DNA from 4 places in the Eubacterium sp. AB3007 genome. Region 1 is predicted to be linked to each of the others. Evidence: riboswitches for the same ligand, from Rfam matches in the RefSeq annotation. Region 1 holds a riboswitch; each other region holds the start of a gene.
What was found. Region 1 has a riboswitch for cobalamin ahead of P156_RS0109855 (hypothetical protein). Riboswitches for the same ligand answer to the same signal wherever they lie in the genome.

Region 1 (4,218 bases):
CAGGTACTCCCGCTCATTTTTCAGATCATAACCAACATAGTTGGCAGAGATCAGCGCGTAGATCTCCGCATTAATCCCCTGAGCACAGACCTTGTCATAGTCATCTACCGGCGCCATCAGGTCGTACCCTTCCACATCTTCCGGATCCGCTCCCAGGGTCTCCACCGCTATGGATACCCGCTCATAGGCAGTGTACCGGTCCTCGCTGAGGACACCACCGGTGTTCTTCACCAGGAGCCGGACATTGTCATAGTAGTCATCATAATCCTCGTCGGTGAGAGCATCCGCGTTTGCTTTGTCGCAGCCGAAGATGAGCCAAGCCGAACTCTCCTCCGACGCATCAAGCGTTCCCACCTCATCTACGGTATAGCTGCAGGCCTTCTGCAACACATCGTTCAGATCGTCTCCATTCAGATCAGACGAGTTGCCGCACCCGGCCAGACAAAGCACAATCAGCACTGCCAATGCCCATGCGGCAGCCCGCAGGATTCTCTTACTGTGTCTCATTGTAATACCACCTTTTAATTAGATTTACCTTACCAGTATATAACATACCCACCGAAAACACAACGGAAGCAATATTATCGCTGTTTTCGGGAGAGTTTCGGAAGGTCCTCGAGAGGCGTACTACACTTTTCTAAGAAACAGGATTTTTTGTAGTAGGTTTTACTGCTCACCTGCTACAAAAACTCCGCTTCTTGCGTTTTTTGTAGCACTCACAATCTCATCTTCTGTAAATATAAGGAAAAAATGTATATTAATTGCTCGTTTATCAGGAACTTTTTCTACATTTTTCTGGGAATCACTGGATTCTGTAGAATAATGTACTACAGAATCGCCACCGCTCCATGTTTTTGTAGTAGGTCATGCTCCAAACCTACTACAAAAAACGAGCATTCGGCCATTTTGTAGCAGAACCACCGATCAGACGCGAAATCAACCGCCCCGGGACACTCGATCTCCGGGGCAGCATTCTCTTCAACAGATCAATTAACATAGATCACATGGTGACCTTGACTTTCTTACCAGCGTTCTTCTTGGTGAAGATCTTCTTGTATTTCTTCACGTACTTCTTGTTGGTCTTTTTCTTGCCCACCTGGACCTTGACGGTCTTGATAGCAGACCCTTTCAGGGCACCCTTGATCCTCTTCTTCTTCAGTTTCTTGGTTTTGACTGTAAGAGTCGTCAGATTCTTGTACTGGCTGAATGTGCCCTTCTTGATCTTCTTGACCTTCTTGTCGAGCACAAAACTGGTGACGCTGTCCGCAGATCCGCCTGCCTTCTTCACCGCTTCAGCAACTGTCTTGGCATCCACGGTCTTGGCCTTGACTGTGACGGTTGGAACTTTCTTTGGTGCCGGAGTGGATGGCTTGACCGGGGTCTTGTCTTTCTCTTCAACAGTGATCACGCATGCGGGCGCAATGGTCGGCGCATCCAAAAGCGCGGGATAGTAAGCCTCGTACTGGCTTACATAATTATTAATATACACCAAGTTATATGCGGCCTGTTCTTCTTCAGAAAGGTCACTCCAATACGAGAAATCTATTTCTTTGATTTCATCCTGCGGATACGGTCCATCTCCATAACTCTTTTCGGTATAAAGCACGAACGAATCATAAGTAGACCAATCCATTCTGCTTGCATACTTTTTGCCATCTATTTCACCAGCGGGAATCGTGTACACAGATACAGTGGCACTCTTAACTTTGCCTTTAGCGGATACGATATACGTTCCAGGCTTGTCGAAGGAAACGGTGCAGTTCCCTTCAGCGTCTGTCTTGGCACCGGTATCAACAAACTGTCCATCTTTGTAATATCCAACGGACATATCCTTGATCGGGGAGTCCTTCAAATCATCGGGCATATACGCCATCCCCAGATGTCCTTTGATCTTGAGATTGATTGCTTCACCTGTCTTCGCCTTGACTGTCCCTTCATTGTCAAACGTTGTAAACCAGTCCGAGTAAATGGAGGTATCAGAAAGAATTCCCGTTACTAGATAGTCACCGTCTGAAACTGTGTCATGCTTTACATCGTTTTTAATTCCCTGCCCATTAATATAGAACAGATAAGAACCTCCCTGTACGCCCCAGACTTTTTTTACCATGCCTGAGCCAGGATCGTATCCATCTTCGGAATTATACTCCTTGTGCATTGCAACTAGAGCCTCGTCATAAGAGAAGTCCCCGCTTGCATCCAGATCTTTGACCGTGACTTCCTTCCAAGCCATCATGCTTCCATCCTTGGCCTTTGCCAGTTCACCCGCATTACTCACAGTCATGAACACGGTGATATCAGAGGCTGCATCTGCGAATGCAAATGCTGGCATGAACACCACTGTAATCGCCAGTGAAAGCAACACAGTTGTCACTCTTTTCAGCAACATGTTCTGTTTCATCAACTTTCTCCTTTCTCTTCACACCGCTCTATCTGGCTCACCCGAGGAAAAAAAACGGTCGTAGCAAGACTGCTACGACCGTTAATTCTCGTATCCCCAACCACACTCCAAACAAGTGTGCATTATCTCTCATCATAGGTCTTCTGGCTTACACAGCTGTAGTATGACATCTAGCACCTGCCCTGGTTTTGTGCACGTGCTTACGCCATTACTTCCACACCGTCCCTCGCCTTCTCAGATTCCCCCAATGACCGGCTTTCGCCATGAAGGACGACTCCTGTGCTCACAGCACCGTTGTATGCCCGGGAATCCCACCCGGTTCCCTCACCCCTGCCGCCATACGCCGCAGAGTCATGATAGAGCATTATTAAACTATAGGTTCATTATAATCTCTGTCGCAGTCGATTGCAAGTACTCTCCCCAAAAACGTCCAGGAATACATCCATTATCGATTATGTTTCTCAGGGGGAAAAATGAGACTGCTGCTCTGAAGCAGCAGTCTCGCACATGGATAACTCATATGTGTCCGATCACATCGTGACCATCACTTTCTTTCCGGCTTTCTTCTTGGTGAAGATCTTCTTATATTTCTTTACATACTTCTTGTTGACCTTCTTCTTGCCGATCTGAACCTTGACGGTCTTGATAGCAGACCCTTTCAGGGCACCCTTGATCCTCTTCTTCTTCAGTTTCTTGGTTTTGACTGTAAGAGTCGTCAGATTCTTGTACTGGCTGAATGTGCCCTTCTTGATCTTCTTAACCTTCTTACCGAGGACGATTGTCTTAATAGAAGCACTATCTCCCTTCGCCTTCTTCACGGCGTTGGCAACGACCTTCTTGTTTACGGTCTTGACATTGACCGTGATGGTGCTGATCTTCTTGACAGCTGGAACAGACGATTTCGCTGGTTTCTTATCTGCCGGGAGCACGGTAACCTTGCAGTGTGGGAGCACGATCGGAACAGGAACATCCTCAACTTGCTTCGGATTCTGCCAGTCGGTGTAATCCGTGTACGCTCCATTCACCATGCCGGAGGCTGTCACATCATAGGTGCCCGCTTTCTTGAACACCAGTTTCACCTTGCCGTCCTTGCTCATATTGGAGCCTTTGATAGCAGTCAGATTCCCGTCCTTGTCATACTGAGAGGCCAGGACTTCTTCCCCATCGTACTTCTTGACAGCACCGAGCGGGTGCGACCAACCGATCCCTTCGATCTGAAGCCAGAACGCCTCTCCCTCTTTCACGGTCTTCTTTGTCTCAGTGAAGTGCGTGTAGAGATCCGAGTAGTTCGTCTCGTCGAGGTATTTGTACAGAGCCACCTGATCACCATCATCCAATGCAGTCGCAAAAGCACCGCCGGTCATGGTCAGATCCTCATTGATCAGGTAGGAGATGTTAAGTGTAGAAACCTTGAACAGCTTACCGAAGTATCCGGAATTGCTGATCTCGATATAGTCCTTGACATCTTCTTTCGTGAAGGCACCGCCGTATTTCATCTCGTGGATAGTGTAGACCACATCCGCAAAGGTGACCTTCCCTGCATTTCCGGCATCGATATCTCTGGTCTCGCCGTATTTCTCCGCGGCGTTACTCCAGACTACGATTTCCTGCGGCACAAAGTCGAACTTGTTCGCTTTCTCAAAATTACTTACACTGACCTGAATCTCCTCGCTGATGGGGTTCTGCGCCAGCTTTGCTTCATTGACAGCCTTCTCCAGTTCTGCGGCGGCCTGTTTCTTTGCCTTGTCAGTAGCCTCACTGTTATCAAGTACTGCCTTCGCATCCGTGATCGCCTGCTGCAGCTTTTCCTTTGTTCCGGC
Region 2 (4,218 bases), 690 kb from region 1:
ACATTCCTCTTTTTCTGTTTCTTCATGGTTAATCTCCTTACATAAACTTTACCTTATTACTCTATAACAAATTCCCCTTGATTGCAATGTTTTTTTGAACAAAGACCAGAAAAGGCTGCCCGCGCGGGACAGCCTCTTCTGTGGAAATACCTTACTTAAATTATATTCCGGACTCATCGCCCGTACTCACTCCTGCAATGGCTTCGGATCTGTCACCTTGACCTTGTGGTCGTACCAGTTGCCGTGGGTCCCGATCAGCGCCACATCGAACTCCTGGTCGATGGCCGGCACCGGGATATCGAACCCGTAGACGGTCTGCTTGTACCCATCGTCGTAGGTAACCTGATCCTCTGTCGGTTGGATGAGCTCCGCTCCATCCTTCTGCGCGTCTTTCTTCTTTCCGTAGAACAGATTGGTGATGCGCTTGGACTGCAGCGTCACATGGATGGTCATCTGGCCATCCTTCACGGTGAGGATTCCCTGGTCGTTCTTTGACTCGTTCACGTGGAACATACTGCTGTCCGTGGTGAACGTTGCGGTGTACTGACCATCTGTCAGGCCCGCCTTCTCCGCAGGGCTTTGTGTACCGCCGCTGCAGGCACAAAGCACGGTTCCCAGGGAGAGCAGCAGCAGGCAGATCACCAGCAGCCGCCCCTTCAAAGCTAATTGTCTGAACATCCCCATTTACTTGTTGATCGCATCCTTGGCGTGGTCAACGTACATCTCCTGGATGGCCTTGATCTCGCCCAGACCTGTGATCTGGCAATCCACACTGTCAAATGCCTTGGCAGCGGTGAACTGGCTTACCCAGGATTCCGGATCGTCTGCATCTGCCATGTCGTTGTGGGCATGGTCACCGGCAACGACCATCAGCGGGCGCAGGATGACCTTCTTGTAGCCGGCCTTCTTTACCTTCTCGATGACCTTGTCACAAGCGGTATCCTCAGGCTCACCCTCAACGGTGCCGATGAAGACGTTCTTGTAGCCCAACTCGTCCATCTGCTTCTGCATCTGGTCATAGGTGATGTTGGCCTCGTGAGAGGTTCCGTGTCCCATGAATACGAAAGCGGTGCCGTCCTTCTCAGCAGCGTCCAGATCGTCATACTTGGCGTCCTTGACAGCGGCCTTGGTGACAGCCTTGGCGCATCTTTCCTTATCCTCGTTGATGACGGAGGCATCCTTGCCTACCTCACCCAGCAGAGGCTCTGCGAACTTCAGGGAATCGAACTTGTCCTTATACTCGTTGATGGCCTCGACCACTTCGTCGTACTCCTTACCCTTCATCAGGTGAGTCGGCACGACTACCAGCTCCTTGACCTTGTTTTCCTCAGCGCGGGCCAGTGCCTGCTTGATGTTGTCGATCTTCTCGCCGTCACGGGCAAAGATGTGGTTCATGATGATCTGAGAGGTGAACGCTCTTCTGACAGCCCAGTCAGGGTTGGCTTCCTGTACAGCCTTCTCGATGGAACCGATGCAGGCCACTCTCTTATCGTTGAAGGAGGTACCAAAGCTGACCACCAGGATCTCCTTGTCACCGATCTTGTCTCCGTTCAAAGGATCGTCCTTGGAGGCATCGCCGGTGTCGTCACCGAAGTAACCCGGATCTGCTTCCTCACCCTCGACCATTTCCTTCTGCTCATCGGTCAGTGCATCCCACTTGGCCTTGGCATCCAGGCACTGCTGCTCAGTGTCCTCAGACCACTCGCCTACGTAGATTGCATCGATGGCGTCTGCACAGGCCTGTGCCGCTTCCTTGTCAGCATCTCCGCCGCCGCTCTCTTCTGTCTGTGAGCCACCGCAACCGGTCATGAATACTACCGCCATCATGACTGACAGCATCAAAACCAATAATTTCTTCATAACTACAACTCCTTTAGTTAATAGTGAAACAATTGCCGATGAATACAAAAAGCCCTCTGTCTGTACAACACAAACAAAGGGTCTCTCTCGTAAAAAACCAAATACACAACCCATTGCTCGTGGCGGGGTCTCCCCCTCCTGATGGTCGGTCTCCTGAGTTACAGATCTACGCGCCAGCCTCCTTCCCGGTCTCCCAGTGGTATAATGGCCATTGCTCCCTGATTACAGTAACGAGAACTCTGCAGGAATCTCACCTGCTTCCCGGTGGCAGGCTCTCCCGAAGGACAAAGCCTGTTCCCCATCAGTTGTATTCATCACTTATGAATCTACCACAAAAATAACAGGCTGTCAATCAACGCCTCCAATAATCAACAATGCGAGGCATAAGTTGTCTCTGGGGAAACTCTACGCCCCCAGCAGGTTGCCAACAATGACCCCCAGATAGGTGCCGATCACATACCCAAAGGTACCGATGAGCATCACCGGCCCCACCAGTTTGCTCCACCCCTGAGAGATGGCCATGCCGGCCGCCGTGGTAGGCCCTCCGATGTTGGCATTGGAGGCCATGATGCAGTCTTCCAGATCGAACCGAAGCAGCTTGCCCCCCGCGAAACAGAACAACATGTTGCAGGCCACCATGATCCCGGTGAACAGGAACAGGGCAGGGGTCTGGGTGATGATCACTATGATGGAGGCCGGTACACCGATGACGAAGAAGAACAGGTAGATGAAATACGTCCCGATCTCCTGGGATCCGTTGAGTTTCCCGATCTTGTCCCCCGCATAGGTGGCCATCAGCATGGACAGGGTGGCGATCCAGATATACTGCGAGCCGAAGAAGGCGTTGATCATGGAAAGCAGCATGTTGCTGGTAGGGACCAGCTCCCCGATGAACCCGCCGATGAGTTTGGATAGCCAGACGATGATCACGGTGTAGGCCAGGTTCATGGCTACATCCTTCAGAGAAATCCCCTTCCGGCTCCAGAAGGCCGCCGCCTGGTTTTCGCCTCCGGCTGCGTGGCCCGCCGCCACCTCATCGATGTGGGGATGGCCGAAATGCCTGCGGAAGAATTTCATTCCCGCGAACATGATCAGCACAAAGAAATATACCGCCATCAGCAGGTTGTCCGCCACGGTGGCGGCTCCCACCACCTCTCCGGTGACGCTGAATTCGTCCGACAATGCCGCCAGATTCAAGCTGCCGCCGATGTAAGTCCCGGTCATCATGGCCGCCACTCCGGCAGGTTCCGGCACCATGTTCTTCAGCAGTGTGAAAGAGATGGCTGCTCCCACCAGTGTCCCCACCGCGCCGATCAGGAAGATGATCAGGATCCGTCCCGTCTCCTTCCAGATCACCTTCAGGTTGCACTCCATCAGGAGCAGCGGGATCGCCATAGGCACCGCGTAGCCCCAGATGACATCGTCATACAGTGCTGAGTTGATGGGCAGGATCCCCAGGTTGGACAGGATCATGGCCAACACCAGACAAAGGATGCACCCTGAAGCTTTCGCTGCCCAGTCATACTTTTGCTCCAGATAGATCGCCAGCGCCACTCCTGCACAAAGCACGAACAACAGGCTCCATGTATCGTCAGCTGCCACCAGAGAATCTCTCCCCAGCCACGGCTGGAATATCGCACTTAACACTTTGTTACCTCACTCCGCCATTCCGGCTCATCCAATCTTTCCTGCGTCGATCATTGCCGCGATTTCTTTCGCGAAGTAGGTGATATACATGCCAGCTCCCGCACGGAAGGCTCCCACTGCCATCTCTCCCACGATGCGCTCTTCGTCGATCCAGCCCTGGGCCGCTGCCGCCTTCACCATACTGTACTCCCCGCTGACACTATAGGTAGCGATGGGGATATCGGTGGCATCCGCCACCTCCCGAATCAGATCTCCGTAAGCCATCGCAGGCTTGACGATGAGGAAATCCGTCCCTTCCTCCACGTCCAGCATGGCCTCCTTCAGGGCCTCCCTGCGATTGTGGAAATCCATCTGATAACTCTTCCGATCACCGAACTGGGGCGCGCTGTCCGCCGCCACCCGGAAGGGACCGTAGAAGGCAGAGGCGAATTTCACCGCGTAGGACATGATGGGGGTGTTGACGAACCCGGCTTTGTCCAGTTCCTGGCGAATGGCGGTGACGTGGCCGTCCATCATGTCGGAGGGCGCCACCACATCCGCGCCGGCCTCCACCTGAGTGCGGGCGATCCTGGCCAGCATGGGCAGGGTGTCATCGTTGTCCACGTAGCAGTCGTGGAGGATGCCGCAGTGGCCGTGGTCGGTGTACTCGCACATACACACATCCGCGATGGCCACCATCTCCGGATGGCGCTTCTTGGTCTCCATCAGAGC
Region 3 (4,218 bases), 860 kb from region 1:
GCCTCTGCAAACGTTCCGACAAACGCCTCGCTGTAAGACTCACTTCCCATCTCGAGAACAAGATCAGCCTTGTAGTTATTAGAATTTGGCCCCCCAACTGTATCCAACTTTGCGGAGTTCACCTTCAGCATCTTGACATTGTTTGTCACTGTGATATCTCTACTGAACTCATAGTCACCTGTAACCAATGTACCTGCCGCACGATCAAGCTCCATCTGTCTGGGATAAAACGCTCTTGCCAGAGAGTTCTGCCCCTGCAGATACTTCTGATAGTAGGAATCAGACACCGCCACCAGCGGCATATAAGACTCCCCATCTTCCACCGGAATTCTGAATTCCCACTTACCGGCTGCATTCAAATAGCCGTGGATCCACGAGTCATTCCCATTATCTTTGCTGCCATCTCCATTGGCTACAGCCTGCTCATAGGTTCCCTTGTACAGTTCATGATAGCCTTTACCGCTAAGAGACATGACCAGGTAAGTCTTCCCCTCTGTGGTTTCCAGCGATGCTGTCTCGGCTTTGAACATGCCAGTGTTATTAGTGATGGCCAGATTAACAGGTTCTTCGATAGTAGTACTCAACGAATACATGATCGGTCTTGGCATACTCGAGGAGACTCCGCCGAAGTAGGTCACACCGTTCAGGTCCACCGGAATCGGGTAGTTATTATTCGAATCGCGCTCGATTGACTTACCACCGACCCACACACTTGGGTATGAAGTCAGTTTGGCTTTCGTTGCCGCACCACTCGTCACATAGATGTTGGCTGTCGCCTGACCGTTCTCCACGGTGACGCTCTCAACCCACCAGTTTCTTGTGCGGCTCGAATCACTCTTACCCTTGTCGGACTGGGAACTGACGGCCGGCTCAGATGTTGTCGTGTAGGTACCATCTGTCAATACGGTGTTCGTATCGATCTCATATGAGCGCACTGCCCACAAAGCGGCCTCCAGAACGCGGCCGTAGGACTGACCGTCTCCGGATGGATGGTTGAATGTTTTGTCGATCGTCGCCTGATCCTCTGCTGAAAGAGCCTCATAGTCGGTCTGAATAGCTTCGACCTTTTCGCGATCCTCAGCTTTGAAATCACGCGGATCGTTGGACAATTCCCCAATCGCTGCTGTAACGCTTTCCAGAGTCGGGCTACTCGTCCCTTCCCCATCCGCAAACGCAGCCACGCTGCTGAATGCAAACACCACACACACTGACAGCAACAGCGTCAGTATCTGTTTCAACTTACTATTCATACTTCCTCCTTCTCATGACACAATGTTTTGTGAAATAACCACGCGCATCGCTGACCGCCCGCATCTTCGGTACGCAGGGCCCAAAAACCAGCACGACCTCCTCCACAAACCATGGAGAAGGTCTACACATAACAAAAGAAATATTGACGAACCTTCTTCGGAAGTTCATGGCATCAATCTCAGATTCGGCAGGTTTCCTGACTCTGGTTCCTCGCAACAGTACGTCTTCTCAGGACTTGCGCCGTTGCAGGCTGTTTCCCAATGACATCGTGTACCGAAACTCCCCATTACAGTGACCGGATCGTCCAGGACTTGCACCTGATTCCCTATTATCCCACGGCCGCGCAGGCCGGGGCACCGAACTGGCTTCGTATTCAGTTTTACGCTTCTAATATTCTACCATAAATCTGCCGCCTGTCAATGAGGAATCTACCGCGGGATGCGGGCCTGAGGAGAAAGGACCCGAATAGCGACAGGAATGTCGCGTGGGGAAACTCTCAGGTGAACAGAGTATTGATTTCGATACTACCCGCACCCCTTCCCTGTGCAGTCATCTTCCAAAGACAGGTTCTGTGTTGACAGTTACCCCATTACCGCAGTATAATTACGGGTGGAATAGTACGCTTTGCAGTGCCCTGCGGTAATAGCGGGGATAATAGGGAATCGGGTGGAAATCCCGAGCGATCCGGTCACTGTGAGGGGAGATGCGTACAGCGATCGCCATTGGACGGCTACGTCAGGTGAATCAGTCGATTCGCCCGCCTCCGCCCGAGAAGGAGCTGTACACGATGGATCCCTGAGCCAGGAAACCTGCTGCATTGTAAGTTGGAGAAACGCTTCCGGAGAAAGCTGTCCAATCACACCATGCAGTGGGGTCTGCATTTTTGATGTGTTTATGAACTGTCTTCTCGCAGGAGGAGGCAGTTTTTCTTGTTGTGGAGAAGGCAATGCCGGCAGAGTTCCCCAGAAGCGTACAAGTCATTTCATCATAAGGATTACAATGAAAGGAAAAGAATCTATGAAAACACACTTGAAAAAGGTGATGGCGCTTCTGCTATCTGCAGCGGTGGCTTTGTCCATGATGAGCGTTCCTGCATTTGCGGACGAAAACCCCACGGGCACAGGCAGCGCGACTCTGGCAGACGGAACCTATACCATCGACGCGGATCATTATGCGTTCGATGGCGGCACCGGCAAGGCCAGGCTGACCTGCACCAGCGTCACCATCAAGGACGGGCAGGCTACAGGTGAGTTCACAGCCAGCAGCGCAAACATGTCACACGTTCATATCGGAACCGTTTCCGCAGAGAGCGAGGAGCTCTCCATATATGATCCGGATACGGACCAGATGGGCGCAGACACTTTTAAGATTGAGAACAAGAAGGTCACCCTGCCTGTAAAACTGAACGAGAAAACAGCGATCAGCGCCAGAACAACGGCGATGTCTCAACCGCACTGGATCAATTACACCTACATGATCACCATCGATCCTTCCCAGAAACCGGATGAACCTGGCCAGGGTGGTTCCGACCAGCCAGCAGACCCCACAGATCCCACCGGCCCCACAGATCCGACAAACCCCACGGATCCTTCCCAGCCAGAAGAGATCACTGACGGGACCTACACCGCAACCGGATTCAAGACAGATGTGACGACCGATGCCAGCGGCATGATCGTGGTATCGAAGGCTACTGTTGTCATCAAGGATGGAAAGGCCACCGCCATCGTCACCATGAAGGGAACCGGCGCCGATCGCTTCTATGTTTCCGACACCGCCACCAAGGACACCATCATCGCTGAGGCCGTGGAAGAAGAAAAGAAAGAAGTCGGCGGCAAGGAAAGCAATCTGTTGGGTGGGCTGATTCTGCCGGAGAGCAACGCTTACACCTTCTGGCCCGTGCCCATCACTCTGGGAGAGCCGAAGGTTTACGCTGCCCGTTCCGCCAGCCACTTTGCCAAGCAGGACAAGACCCCGGACAAGTATTACTACGTCCACGACTTCCAGATCGACAAGGAAAACCTGAAGCGCGTCAGCGACAGCACAGAGATCATGACACCGCAGCAGGATGCTCAGCGCTACATGGACCAGTACTTCTCTAACGGGACCATCAGCAGCGACCATGCGGATGCCATCAAGGGCAAGGGAACCAATGTCACAGTGCCTTACTATGATACTACCGGGACCGAGATAAAAAGTTTTATCTTCAAGCGTAGTAACAAGTTCCGGGCGGGCTGGTTCATCGACAGCAGCATCCTGAAGACGACTTATTTCTCCAGCACCAACCTGAAGAAGATCCGTTATCCGGAAGGCAAAAACGGCACGGTCACCTTCAGCCCGAAAGCAGCCTACAGAGATAGCGGCATGGACTTCACGGCCACGCTAAAACTCTACCCCGCCGACACTGGCTACGATCAGTACGATGGAAACGGTGTGTACTATGACAAGGAGCCTCTGGCGGAGCGCACCTTCCACATCACCGTCCAGGACAAGCCCGTCATCGACTTTGATGTGACGGTGGATGTAACCGACATGAAGACCAAAGAGGCGATCGATGGCGCCACCATCAAGGTGGTGGACGAGGCAGACAATACCGAGATCACCCCGAATGCCGATGGTACCTTCAAACTCAATTCCCTGAAGAAATATACTATCTCCGTCTCCAAGGAAGGCTTTGTGGCACAGGGAGGCGCCGCCGAGGCGACAAAGACCGGCTACTCACCGGCCAAAGAGGAGCACGTGGTGCTCTCTCTCCTCAAGGAAGCAGACAGCATGCACACTGTGAAGTTCCACGTGAAGGATCAGCTGGGCGAGGATGTACCCGAGCCTGTGATCACTGTCACCAGAAGCGGAGAGACCGTGGCACCAGAAGCAGACGGAAGCTACCGCCTGTACGATGGGATCCAGTACAACTGCGCCGTGTCCAAGGACGGTTACCAGGAGAGCCAATACAACTATCTCAAGCCCACC
Region 4 (4,218 bases), 1.2 Mb from region 1:
TGCTGTCCGTGGCACATCGTCCGGGGGCGCTGTACAATGTGCTTTCCAGTTTCAATGCGCTGGGGATCAACATTTCCAAACTGGAGTCAAGGCCCATCGGCAGTCGGGATTTTGTGTACCGCTTCTATTTTGATATCGATGCGGAGGCGTACTCAGAAAAGTTTATTCGTCTGATGAACCAGATCCAGGAACTGTCTGCGGAGTTCCGTTATCTTGGAAGCTACAGCGAGGTATGACATGGAATTGAAGGACTACAGAGCTGAGATCGACAGGATCGACAGGGAGATCGTCTCACTGTTTCAGCAGCGCATGCGGACCTGCGAAGGGATCGCCAGATACAAGCAGGCAAACAACCTGCCCGTGATGGATACTGGCCGGGAACTGGAGAAGATCGATCAGGTCAGGGGACTTGTTGATAAGGATATGGAAAAATATATAGAATTGTTATATAATGTAATTATGAAGATGAGCCGAGCTCATCAGAAGGAAATCGTGTAGAACTAACTTAGGAGGAGAACATGGCTAAGTATGGTCTGATCGGGGAACACCTTTCCCACAGTTATTCCCCGATGATCCATAAGATGTTCGGGGATTATGAGTATGATCTGCTGGAAGTGACGGAAGAGGAACTGCCCTCCCTGTTGCATTCCGAGGAGTACCAGGGGTTTAATGTGACGATACCGTACAAGACCATCGTATCGGGGATGTGTGACGAGATCAGCAATACCGCACACAGGATCGGAGCGGTGAACACAGTGGTGAAGCGGGAGGATGGCACGCTGTACGGCTGCAACACCGATTATCTGGGATTTCGCTATCTGATGGAGAAGAACAAGATCTACCCCGGTGGTCAGAAGTGTCTGATCTTCGGAAGCGGAGGAGCGTCCAGGACGATCCAGTGTGTGCTGGAGGATCTCGGTGCCAAGGAGATCGTCGTCATCTCCCGCAACACAGAGGAGAACTACAACAACATCGGCCGTCACCACGATGCTACGATCCTGGTCAACGCGACACCGGTGGGCATGTACCCGGACAACCTGCGGAAGCTGGTGGATCTGGGGCAGTTCGACGAACTGAAGGGCGTTGTGGATGTGATCTACAATCCGGCGCGGACGCTTCTGATCCTGGACGCAGAGGCTCGGGGGATCCCCTGTGCCAGCGGCCTTGACATGCTGGTCGCGCAAGCCTGGGAGTCAAGCGAGCTCTTCCAGGGGACGGACATTGACAAGGACGAGATACTGGAGGTAGCAGAAGCCTTGCGGGCGGAGATGCAGAACATGATCCTGATCGGTATGCCGGGAGCCGGCAAGACCATGCTGGGACGTAAGATGGCCAAGGCCCAGGGAAGGGAATTCCTGGACGTGGACGACATGGTGGAAGAACGGGAAGGCATGTCGGTTGCAGAGATCTTTGCCCAGAAGGGGGAGGCCTACTTCCGGAAGATCGAGACAGAGGAACTGGAGAAGGCCTGCAAGCGGACCGGCGTGGTGATCGCCACCGGTGGTGGTGTGGTGAAGACCAAGCGTAACTACAACATTATCCGCCAGAACGGACGGGTGGTCTGGATCAAGCGGGATCTGGACAAGCTGGAGACAGACGGAAGACCGCTCTCCATCTCCACACCGGTGCAGCAGCTGTACGACGAGCGGAAGGATCTCTACGAGTCGTGGAGCGACTATTTTATCGATAATAACCAGGAGATGAAATGATGCGTGTCATGGTCATCAACGGTCCCAATCTGAATATGCTCGGGATTCGGGAACCGGAAATCTACGGGAGCAAGACCTACGAGGATCTGATCCATTACATGGAAGGGGCTGCAGAGGCGCTGGACGTGGAGATCGTGGAGTTCTACCAGTCCAACCACGAGGGGGATCTGGTCGATGCAATCCAACGGGCCTACAGCACTTGCGACGGGATTGTGATCAACCCGGGGGCCTACACTCACACCAGCATCGCGCTTTTGGATGCGGTGAAGACAGTAGGACTTCCCGTGGTGGAGGTGCACATCTCCGACCCGGACAAACGGGAGACGTTCCGCAAGCGGTCGTATATCCGCAGAGCCTGCATCGCCACGGTGAAGGGCATGGGGCTGGATGGGTATATCGAGGCACTGAAGATATTGACAAGACATCAATAATATGATATAAATAGTGATGTTTGTTTCAATTTTTGTGTTCTCTCGCAAGAGAGCTAAGAGGGAAACAGGTGAAAGTCCTGTGCGTTCCCGACGCTGTAATTGATTTGGGTCCTTCACTATGCCAATGGCTTTGTCTGCTGTGAAGGCGAGGGGCCGTATCGTCATGAGCCAGAAGACCTGCACAAAGATTATTTATATATGTAGCGGATGACTATATGTATAGATCGAGAGAGGACACACCTTGGCATAATGAAGGTACTGGCTTAGGCAGGCGAGTCCGATGTTTACGTAATGTTGCTTACAGGAAATCTGTGTGATCGAACGGTTTTATATGGGCCTCCGTTGCATATGAGATGCAAAGGAGGTTTTTAATTGAAGAAAATCGGAAGTAGACTGACAGTAATCATGTTGTCTGTCATGTTGGTGGTGACCATGATGGTGCCATCGGTCTCGTTTGCGGCAGATGGCAGTGAGACAGAAGGGATACAGGAAGCCACTGCGGCACCGGCGCAGGTGCTGGAGGATGGTACGTATAGTGCGGTGGCCACCACGGACAGCGGAATGTTCAAGTTTTCAAAATGTACCCTGTATGTGCAGGATGGTATTATGAGTGCGGTGCTGTCCCTCTCAGGGAGCGGGTTCAACCGCCTGTACCTTGGATCGGCCAAGAAAGCAGCGTCTGCAAATGCAGACGATCTTCTTTACTATGCTGATGAGGATGGGCATTTCACATTCTGGCCTGTACCGGTGCGGGCGCTGGACGAAGAGATCCAGGTCGCGGCGCATGCCTATAGAGACGGCAGAGATACCTGGTATGATCACAAGGTGACCATCAAATCTGCAGGATTGAGCAAGGTGAGTGATGGCATACAGCGTCCTTCTAAGAAACTGGAAGCAGCAAAATACATCCAGCAGCATTACGTTGCGGAAGGGATCTTTGCGGACGAGGGCGATGCTACGCTGTCGGGAGATGGCTATCTGGTATCTGCTTACAACGACAAGGGCGAGAAGGTAGAGGCCTTGAAGCTTAAGCAGCCGGAGAATGGCATCTTCAAAAGCGGATGGACGTTCTCGGATGAGACGCTGTTTGGTGGCGCAAAGTCCTCGGGCAGCAGTTTCTCTCTGGAAGAACTCAAGGAAGACACCAAGGTAGAGGCAACTCTGTCTCTGTATAAGCCGACCGAAAAGGACGAGGCGATCGATGCTGGGACTGCGGAGCCTCTGGCCTCACAGGCGTTCACCCTGTATCTGTCCGCCAGCCCGGCAGAGTCCGCGGCGAGCATCCAGGCAGTGGATGTGCGCACCGGTGAAGTCGTGACCGAGGGCGTAGAGATCAAGGTCACCTGGAAGATTTCCAGAAAAAAGACCGGAGAAGTGAAACCGGATCAGGATGGAAAATACAAGTTGACGCCCGGGACCAAGTATACGGTTAAGGCGACGACGACTGCGGCCTCTGGGTATTATACAGGAAACCAGGTAGAAGGCCGCAGCTATACAGGCAGCTTTGTGCCGAAGACAGTGAGTGAGACCTACGAGATCCCCGTTGTCCCGGAGAAGGACTGTAAGGACCTGATGACGGTCAAGATCATCGATGAGGAGACTGGGGAACCAGTTCCCCAGGCAGAGCTCAAAGTCTCTGTAGGCAAGATAAATGATATTCAGCCAGAGGATGGCAAGTACAGTGTCTGGCACGGCGTCTACACCAACTGTTCGGTGACGGCAGATGGCTATCTGGCCCAGACGGCACGTGTCATTCCGGATCAGCGCGATTACGAGGCCGTGGTGGCGATCCGCAAACCTAGGACCTACCGCGTCAAGCCCCTGTGTGAGGTTCCCTTAGGGTATCCTGAGATGAAGAACAAGACTGTTCAGGCCTTCTTCGATGGGAATGCGGACAGCCCCATGGAAGCCGAGGAGGATGGGGCATATGTGCTGAAGGAGAAAGAACGAGTACAGTTCGTCGTTCAGTCGGAGAACTATTTGGAATGTAAGTGGTTCTATACGGCAGGAAACAAAGATCCGGAGATCCTTGATGTGACCACTACCCCGGCTAGCAAACCCAGCGCGACGAACAAGAC

Region 2: it holds a riboswitch for cobalamin, as region 1 does, so the genes downstream of both, P156_RS0106570 (sirohydrochlorin cobaltochelatase) here and P156_RS0109855 (hypothetical protein) in region 1, are expected to answer to the same signal.
Region 3: it holds a riboswitch for cobalamin, as region 1 does, so the genes downstream of both, P156_RS0105985 (carboxypeptidase-like regulatory domain-containing protein) here and P156_RS0109855 (hypothetical protein) in region 1, are expected to answer to the same signal.
Region 4: it holds a riboswitch for cobalamin, as region 1 does, so the genes downstream of both, P156_RS0104450 (hypothetical protein) here and P156_RS0109855 (hypothetical protein) in region 1, are expected to answer to the same signal.

The regions. Positions count from the first base shown of each region.
Region 1 is NZ_JIAD01000001.1:2,074,103-2,078,320, reverse strand. It holds gene P156_RS0109860 (hypothetical protein) at 1-507, opposite strand, end outside; gene P156_RS0109855 (hypothetical protein) at 1,001-2,398, opposite strand; cobalamin riboswitch at 2,514-2,772, opposite strand; gene P156_RS12385 (immunoglobulin-like domain-containing protein) at 2,929-4,218, opposite strand, start outside.
Region 2 is NZ_JIAD01000001.1:1,379,464-1,383,681, forward strand. It holds gene P156_RS0106560 (6-phosphofructokinase) at 1-26, opposite strand, end outside; gene P156_RS0106565 (hypothetical protein) at 187-678, opposite strand; gene P156_RS0106570 (sirohydrochlorin cobaltochelatase) at 685-1,860, opposite strand; cobalamin riboswitch at 1,986-2,175, opposite strand; gene P156_RS0106575 (DUF819 domain-containing protein) at 2,266-3,507, opposite strand; gene hemB (porphobilinogen synthase) at 3,535-4,218, opposite strand, start outside.
Region 3 is NZ_JIAD01000001.1:1,218,514-1,222,731, forward strand. It holds gene P156_RS0105980 (hypothetical protein) at 1-1,250, opposite strand, end outside; cobalamin riboswitch at 1,420-1,627, opposite strand; cobalamin riboswitch at 1,862-2,083, shown strand; gene P156_RS0105985 (carboxypeptidase-like regulatory domain-containing protein) at 2,269-4,218, shown strand, end outside.
Region 4 is NZ_JIAD01000001.1:884,284-888,501, reverse strand. It holds gene P156_RS0104470 (prephenate dehydratase domain-containing protein) at 1-236, shown strand, start outside; gene P156_RS0104465 (chorismate mutase) at 238-498, shown strand; gene P156_RS11565 (shikimate kinase) at 519-1,709, shown strand; gene aroQ (type II 3-dehydroquinate dehydratase) at 1,709-2,140, shown strand; cobalamin riboswitch at 2,158-2,340, shown strand; gene P156_RS0104450 (hypothetical protein) at 2,513-4,218, shown strand, end outside.